DNA from 2 places in the Bacillus sp. FJAT-45066 genome. Region 1 is predicted to be linked to the other one. Evidence: predicted binding sites of a transcription regulator. Region 1 holds the regulator's gene; the other holds the start of a gene.
What was found. The regulator Rex, encoded in region 1, represses fermentation and respiration genes when NADH is low (regulators of the CRP and FNR family bind a similar motif). The targets are predictions, from matches to a motif close to TTGTGAAATATTTCACAA.
Positions count from the first base shown of each region.

Region 2: pflB (formate C-acetyltransferase) is a predicted target of Rex. The motif match lies at 1,981-1,998, and genes of this name have one in related genera.

Region 1 is NZ_NISQ01000001.1:2,839,884-2,844,082, forward strand. Features, by position in the region: gene CDZ92_RS14245 (CPBP family intramembrane glutamic endopeptidase) at 1-82, shown strand, start outside; gene CDZ92_RS14250 (YdiK family protein) at 151-351, shown strand; gene tatC (twin-arginine translocase subunit TatC) at 657-1,418, opposite strand; gene CDZ92_RS14260 (twin-arginine translocase TatA/TatE family subunit) at 1,435-1,608, opposite strand; gene CDZ92_RS14265 (redox-sensing transcriptional repressor Rex) at 1,650-2,288, opposite strand; gene CDZ92_RS14270 (ABC-F family ATP-binding cassette domain-containing protein) at 2,472-4,199, shown strand, end outside.
Region 2 is NZ_NISQ01000001.1:859,633-863,831, forward strand. Features, by position in the region: gene pflB (formate C-acetyltransferase) at 1-1,896, opposite strand, end outside; gene CDZ92_RS04380 (MFS transporter) at 2,127-3,413, shown strand; gene CDZ92_RS04385 (amidase) at 3,528-4,199, opposite strand, start outside.

The DNA of each region.
Region 1 (4,199 bases):
TCAATACGTTTTTAGAGACCGAATCGAAGAATATATCGAGCAATTGGAACAGATGCAAGGGTTTATTAAGTTTTTTATGTGAGTCTGTTTCTTAGTCATCCATAAAGATGAAACTAACTCATGTAACAGTAATATTGGAGGAACGATTGTATGCGCATTACCCCTATTAAAATAGCTTATTTATATTTGGTTATGGGTTTTCTATTTCTCTACATTGCGATTATGTCAGTAGGAGATACTATTTGGCAATTTCAAACTATCTTATTAATGCTTTTCGCTACATTCAATTTTGGCGTTACCATTCGAGCGTTTATTTTGCACGACAAGGTTAAAAAGATGAAGGAGAAATAAATGGGTTGGGACAAAAGATCGATGAAGTTCATCTTCACTCAAATTTTTATCGGCTTTGAACTTCTTAACCGATGAAGTACATCTTCACTCAAATTTCTATCGACTTTGAACTTCTTAACGCCGCTGAAGTTCATTTTCACTCAAATTTTTATCGACTTTGAACTTCATAAGGTTGATGAGGTTCATCTTGACTAAAAATAGGTCAGGACAAAACCCGGTGAATTTATAGGAAGAGGCCCCAAGAACATTTTTTGTTCTTTGGGGCCTCTTTCTTTTTTGGGCGCTAGTTTTCTCCCAGCGTCTTTTTATTGTTCATTATTCATTTTTTCTAATTCCATCTTCGTTTCTGCTATTTTTGCTTTTCGATAAGCGAAACGGGAAATAACAAGACTGATTTCATATAAGATAAATAACGGTACCGTTACCATTAAGTGCGATAATAATTCTGGTGGCGTGATAAACGCCGCGATCACTAATAGGATAAAGTACGAATACTTTCTAGCTTTTACTAAAAATTGTGGTGTGACAATTCCTAGTCTTGTTAAGAACATAACTACTACGGGCATTTGAAACAAAATACCGAATGGAATCGTTAGTTGAAACAAAAACTGAAAATACTCATTAACCCCTATCACTTGGTTAATATCTAAACGTTCCGCTAATTTGTTCATAAAGTTAAGAACAAACGGAAATAAAATATAATACGAAAATGCTAGTCCACTTAAAAATAAAAGTAAAGAAATAGGTATATAGCTAAGCGTAACTCTTCTTTCTTTTTCATATAAGCCAGGACTAATGAAAGCCCACAGCTGATATAGCGTTACAGGGAAAGTGATAATAAACGCGATTAAAAAGGCAAATTGCATGAAGATCTTTATCGCATCTGTTGGACGAAACGCATGCAACGCAAACAATTGCGCTTCATCAGACTGTTGTAAATACACAATGATAGGTTCCGCTAAGAAGAAGCCGCCAATTGTTGATACAACAAAGAAGCTTGCAATGATGAATAACCTTTTACGCAATTCCCCTATATGGTCATATACCGTCATTTCTCTATCTATCATAAACGTTCATCCTTCATTACTTCTTCTGATCTTCTTTTTTTTCATCGTCATCTGCTAAACCTTTTGTTGCATTTTTAAATTCACGCAACGTGTTTCCTGCAGCTTTTCCAAGTTCAGGTAACTTTTTCGGACCGAAAATTAAAAGAGCGACAAGGCCTATAACTACGATACTTCCCATACCTAATGGCATAAATAGTCACCTCCTCGAAATATACTTATTCTACTACTTTTTTATTCTGATGGATAGTGTTTCAAGAAATATACCAAAGATTGTAATTCAACTGCTAAATCAATATGATGAATTCTAACATGATCAGGCACACTAATTCTAGCTGGAGTAAAGTTTAATATACCCTTAATACCTTTTGATACTAGTCTATCCGCTATTGGCTGTGCAACATGTGCTGGTACTGTTAGAATGGCAACAGTTATATCATCATCTAACTCTTCTTCTAGTTTATCTAAATCATAAACAGGAACGCCACCTATGTCTGTACCTATCTTTGATTTATCGACATCGAAGGCCAATTTAATCTTCGTGTTGTTATTTTTCGTGAAGTTGTAATGTAGGAAAGCAGTTCCTAAATTACCAACACCTATTAATGTAACATACGTCACTTCATCTTGGTCTAGCGTTTTACGGAAAAAAGTTAACAAATATTGAACATTATACCCATATCCCTTTTTCCCTAATGCACCAAAGTAGCTAAAATCTCTGCGTATTGTCGCTGGGTCTACTTTTACCGCTTCACTTAACTCTGTAGATGATACTCGTTGTTTGCCCGAGGAGCTTAAGTTTTGAATGAATCGATAATATAGTGGCAAGCGCTTTGCTGTTGCTTGTGGTATTTTTATTTGTTCGTTATTCATCTTATTCCCCCATTTACTCTATCTATATCATATCTATTATTCTGCTCTTTATTCTGTTTGCATCACATAATAAGTAAACGATTTCTTTTTGTTTTAAACATTTAATTAATTCTTCCTATCTCCATTGTTGAAAGAGATGGGAAAGAAAGATAAACTTAATCTAGACATATTGAGGTGAAACTTATGATTATTTTACAAGTTAATCAGTTAAATAAATATTTTGGTGCTGAACTTATTTTATCTAATATTAAATTAGAAGTACAATCGAGAGACCGAATTGCCCTAGTTGGACGAAATGGTGCTGGTAAATCCACATTATTGAAGATCATTTCAAATCAACTATCATATGATAGTGGTGAAATTATTAAGCCGAAAGATGTTTCGATTGGCTATTTAGCTCAAGACACCGGATTACAATCAGAACGTTCCATTTGGGACGAAATGCTGTCCGTTTTTTCTCATTTTAAACAATATGAAATAACCATGAGAGAACTGGAAGCAAAAATGGCTGACCCTGTCTTTATTAATCAGACAGAAGTTTATGAACGTATTTTAAAAGAATACGATCTGCTGCAAGAAACCTATAAACAACAAGGTGGTTTTCAATATGAGGCAGATATTCGTTCTGTCCTTCATGGATTAAACTTTGCTACCTTTGATTATAACACACCCATCTCAACTTTGAGCGGTGGACAACGAACTCGATTAGCTCTTGGTAAATTACTATTAACTAGGCCTGATTTATTAATACTTGATGAACCGACAAACCATTTAGATATTGAAACGTTGTCATGGTTAGAGTCGTACTTACAAAGTTATCCTGGGGCACTTTTAATTGTGTCTCATGATCGCTATTTTTTAGACAAAGTAGTGTCGGTTGTATATGAAATTGCCCGCAACCAGTCTACGAAGTTTTTAGGTAACTATAGTAGTTATTTGCAAGCGAAAGCTGATCAATATGAGCGTGATTTGAAGATGTACGAGAAACAGCAAGACCAAATAGAGAAATTGCGCGATTTTGTACAGCGAAACCTTGCACGCGCTTCAACGACAAAAAGAGCGCAAAGTAGAAGAAAACAGCTAGATAAAATGCAAGTGTTAGATAGACCAAATGGGGATGAAAAGTCTGCGTCTTTCGCTTTTGAGATAGAAAGACAAAGTGGGAACGATGTATTGAAGGCGAATTCTTTATCCTTTTCCTATGAAAGCCAGCCTGTTTTTGAAAATGTAGATATATCTCTAACTCGTGGCGATAGTGTCGCACTTGTTGGACCAAATGGTGTTGGTAAGTCTACACTATTGAAGATATTAGTGGAGAAATTGAATAAGCAAATTGGAAAAATACAATTTGGTGCCAATGTGACTGTAGGTTATTATGACCAACAACAGGCAGACTTGAAGTCTAATAAACGTGTGTTAGATGAGTTGTGGGATGACTACCCACACATGGCAGAAAAAGATGTCCGTACCGTTCTCGGTAATTTTCTTTTCTCTGGAGAAGATGTGCTAAAACCTGTCTTAAGCTTGAGTGGAGGAGAAAAAGCTAGGCTTGCATTAGCTAAGTTGATGTTACAGCGTTGCAATGTTTTAATATTGGACGAGCCGACAAATCATTTAGATTTAGATAGTAAGGAAATTTTAGAAAATGCTTTAATTGATTATCCAGGTACTATTTTGTTTGTGTCACATGACCGCTACTTTATTAATCGAATCGCTACGAAAGTTATTGAACTTTCGTCTACAGGTGCAATAGAGTTCTTAGGTGATTACGATTATTATGTGGAGAAAAAAGAAGAACAGCTTGAATTAGAGGCGATAGAAAGTCAGATGGATAGTACGATCCAGTCGAAACAGAAGCAATTGAAGTCTGATAGTACTGAGCCGAAAAGTTATGCACAAGAAAAAGAGCAA
Region 2 (4,199 bases), 2.0 Mb from region 1:
AAGGGCACCTTTTTTATCTCGACCGTGCAGCGGATTTGCACCAGGCGCAAATGGCTCGCCATCTTTACGTCCGTCTGGCGTGTTGCCAGTCTTTTTCCCATAAACAACGTTGGAAGTAATCGTCAAGATTGACATCGTCGTTGTAGAATTACGGTACGTATCTAATTTCTTCAATTTTTTCATAAAAGAAGTTACAATTTCTTGCGCAATAGTATCTACTCGATCATCGTTGTTACCGAATTGAGGGTACTCGCCCTCCATCTCGTAATCTACCGCAACCCCATTTTCATCACGAATTACCCTTACTTTAGAATGTTTAATCGCACTTAACGAATCTGCCACAACCGATAAACCAGCAATTCCAGTCGCCATCGTGCGAACAACATCTTTGTCGTGAAGTGCCATTTCGATACGCTCATAATTGTATTTATCATGCATGTAATGAATAACATTCAACGTGTTAATGTAAAGATCCGCTAACCAATCTAACACTTGATCAAATTTCTCCATCACTTCATTGTAGTCTAAATACTCGCTCGTTATTTTTTCAAACAGGGGAGTAACTTGCACTTTTTCCTTCTCATCGACACCACCATTAATCGCGTAAAGTAGCGCTTTCGCTAAGTTCGCACGAGCACCGAAAAACTGCATCTGCTTTCCAATTTTCATCGCCGATACACAGCAAGCAATCCCGTAGTCATCTCCATAATCAACGCGCATTAAATCATCATTTTCATATTGAATAGAACTCGATTGTATCGACATTTTCGCACAATACTTTTTAAAGTTCTCCGGTAACATCGTGCTCCAAAGAATCGTTAAATTCGGCTCCGGCGCCGGACCTAAATTCGTCAACGTATGAATAAAGCGGAATGAAGTCTTAGTAACTAACGGTCTACCATCCAAACCAATACCGCCAATCGACTCTGTCACCCAAGTAGGATCTCCGCTGAATAAGTCATTATATTCTGGCGTTCTAGCAAACTTCACAAGACGAAGCTTCATAACAAAATGATCGACTAACTCTTGCGCCTCTTCTTCTGTCAATCTACCTTCCTTTAAATCATTTTCGATATAAATATCTAAAAAAGTAGAAACTCTTCCAAGACTCATCGCCGCTCCATTTTGCTCTTTAATCGCTGCTAAATAGCCGAAATATAACCATTGAAACGCTTCTTTTGCATTTTGTGCAGGGCCGCTTAAGTCAAAGCCGTATACGCTTGCCAATTGCTTTAACTCTTGAAGGGAACGAATTTGTTCCGACAACTCTTCACGAAGACGAATCACGTCCTCCGTCATTCTAGTCCCAGCATCTATTAAGTCTTTTTTTCTTTCATTTATGAGAAAATCTACGCCATACAGCGCCACTCGGCGATAGTCCCCAATTATTCGCCCACGGCCATATGCATCTGGTAAACCAGTAATAATCCCAACTTTTCGTGCTAATTTCATTTCATTTGTGTAGGCATCGAACACACCTTGGTTATGTGTTTTACGATACTTCGTGAAGAAATCATTTACTTCCTCGTTAATTTCATATCCGTAAGATTCAAGAGCAGTTGCCGCCATTCGAATGCCACCATAAGGTTGAAGCGAACGCTTGAATGGTTTGTCTGTTTGAAACCCAACAACTGTCTCACTATCTTTATCTAAATAGGCAGCACCGTGAGACGTAATAGATGAAACAATTTCTGTATCTAAATCATAAACGCCACCGTTCTCACGCTCTTGTTTCGTTAACTCCATTACGTTAGACCAAAGCGATTGTGTACGTGAAGTAGCCTGTGCTAAAAATGATTCATCTCCTTTATAAGGATCATAGTTTAATTGAATAAAATCTCGCACATCGATCTCCTTGTTCCAATTGCCTTTTCGTAAAAAATTTGGAAAGTTCATCATTTACACTCCTTACTGAGAGTTAATATTGTGATAAAACACACTAGATTATGCTTTAACTATAGCAAGTAAAGGCTTTCATCAATGTGATAAATATCACATGACACAATTCTGTAAAAACTTTTAGACTAAAATTTGAAAATGTGATAAAGCTCACATTTATTTTTTTGTTAGTCAGTGTATGCTTTGCCCATAAAGGTAAGGCAAAGTAGTTATTGGAGGAATAAACAATGGGACGAATTAAAGAATGGAATCCAGAAAACAGTGAATTTTGGGAAAGAGAAGGGAAGAGGCACGCTCGTCGTAACTTATGGATCAGCGTACCAACATTAATGCTAGCTTTCATCGTATGGCAAATGTGGTCCGTTGTTGCCGTTAGATTAAATGATATCGGCTTTGCATATACAGCAGAACAACTTTTCACATTAGCAGCGGTGCCAGGTTTAGTTGGAGCATCTTTACGATTTATTTATACATTTGCAGTTGGAAAGTTTGGCGGACGTAACTGGGTTGTTTTTTCAACAGGTATATTAGTGATTCCGACAATTGGTATAGGCTTTGCGGTACAAAATCCTGACACACCATATAGTGTCATGTTAATACTCGCGGCTCTTTGTGGTCTTGGTGGAGGAAATTTTTCTTCTGCATTAGCAAACATTAGCTATTTTTATCCAAAAAAAGAAAAAGGAACTGCGTTAGGAATTAACGGTGGGTTAGGGAACATGGGGGTATCAGTTGTTCAGTTCGTAACTCCGTTAGTTATCACAATCGGTACATTTTCTTTTATAGGAGGAAAAGGGCAAGTGTTACCTGACGGATCGGAAGTATGGTTACAAAATGCAGCATTTGTTTGGGTACTACCTATTATTATCATGACCATTGTAGCGTATTTTGGAATGGATAACTTACCAACAGCAAAGCAATCTGTTGCGGAACAATTCGTTATTGTAAAAAGAAAGCATACGTGGATCATGACGATTTTATATGTAGCGACATTCGGTTCTTTTATCGGATACGCAGCAGCATTTCCATTATTACTAAGAACATCGTTTCCAGAGTTTGTCGGGTTAGCCTTCTTAGGAGCCTTTTTAGCAGCAGCGTTCCGTCCGGTTGGTGGATGGTTATCAGATAAATTTGGTGGAGCAAGAGTGACAACATATGTATTAGTCGTAATGTCGTTTGGCGCACTATCAGTTATTTATTTTATTGGACTTAATAATTTTGCAGGTTTTCTTGCTTCTTTCTTAATCTTATTTATTGCAGCAGGAATAGGATCAGGTTCTACCTTCCAAATGATTCCGGTTATTTTCTCCGTAAAAGAAGCGGCACCAGTACTAGGCTTTACAGCCGCGTTTGCAGCATATGGCTCATTCTTTATCCCTAAACTATTCGGTTGGTCCATGGGGAATACAGGTACACCAATTACAGCATTATATTTCTTCATCGCATTCTATGCAGTTTCTATCGTACTAAACATTTACTATTATCATAGAAAAAATGCAGAAGTGAAGTGTTAAGTTAGTATTACAAGTGCCTGGCACTTGTAATGAACCAGTAATAATATTGAGATAAATGTAAAAGTCCCCAAAGTAAAATTGGGGACCTTCTTGTTCTAAAAAGTAAAAAATATTCTATCGTTTTTCAACTAAAGGATTTGTTTTTTCCCAACGGGCTCCAACTTGTAATAAAAGTTTTTCAGAAAAGTGAGCACCAATCAACTGCATTCCAACTGGCAGCCCATTCGAAGCTAAACCTATTGGAACGGATAAACTTGGTGTCCCGGTATTGTTTGCTGGAGAAGTAAATGGCATGCACTTTTCCGTAACGGAAAGGTTTTGCTCAACGAAATTCTCAGCAAATGGCTTTGGCACAATAGGAATCGTAGGTCCTACAAGAATATCAATCTTTTCAAAAACCTTATTAAATGCGTCGGTTAACTTTCGTCTCACTTGTTGAGCTCTAACGTATTGTGGTGTATTTGTTATGACTCCTGTTTGGAAAAAAATACGAACATCATCTGCGAATTTCTCTGACTGTTCTTGAAGTCTTTCATAATGATAGCTAGAAGCTTCACCTGTCGTAATAACATAGTTAGCATACGAAGACATAGACAATTCAGGAATTTCTATTTCTACCATTTTAGCTCCTAATTGTTCAAGCTTTAATACAGCGGCTTTGAACAATTTATCTACATCTGGTTCAAGACCTTTCATGAAGAAAGAAGGTACTCCAATTTTCACTCCCTTTATTCCTTTTCCTATTGTTTTTGTATAGTCGTGATTAGGTGTTTTCATACTTCCAGG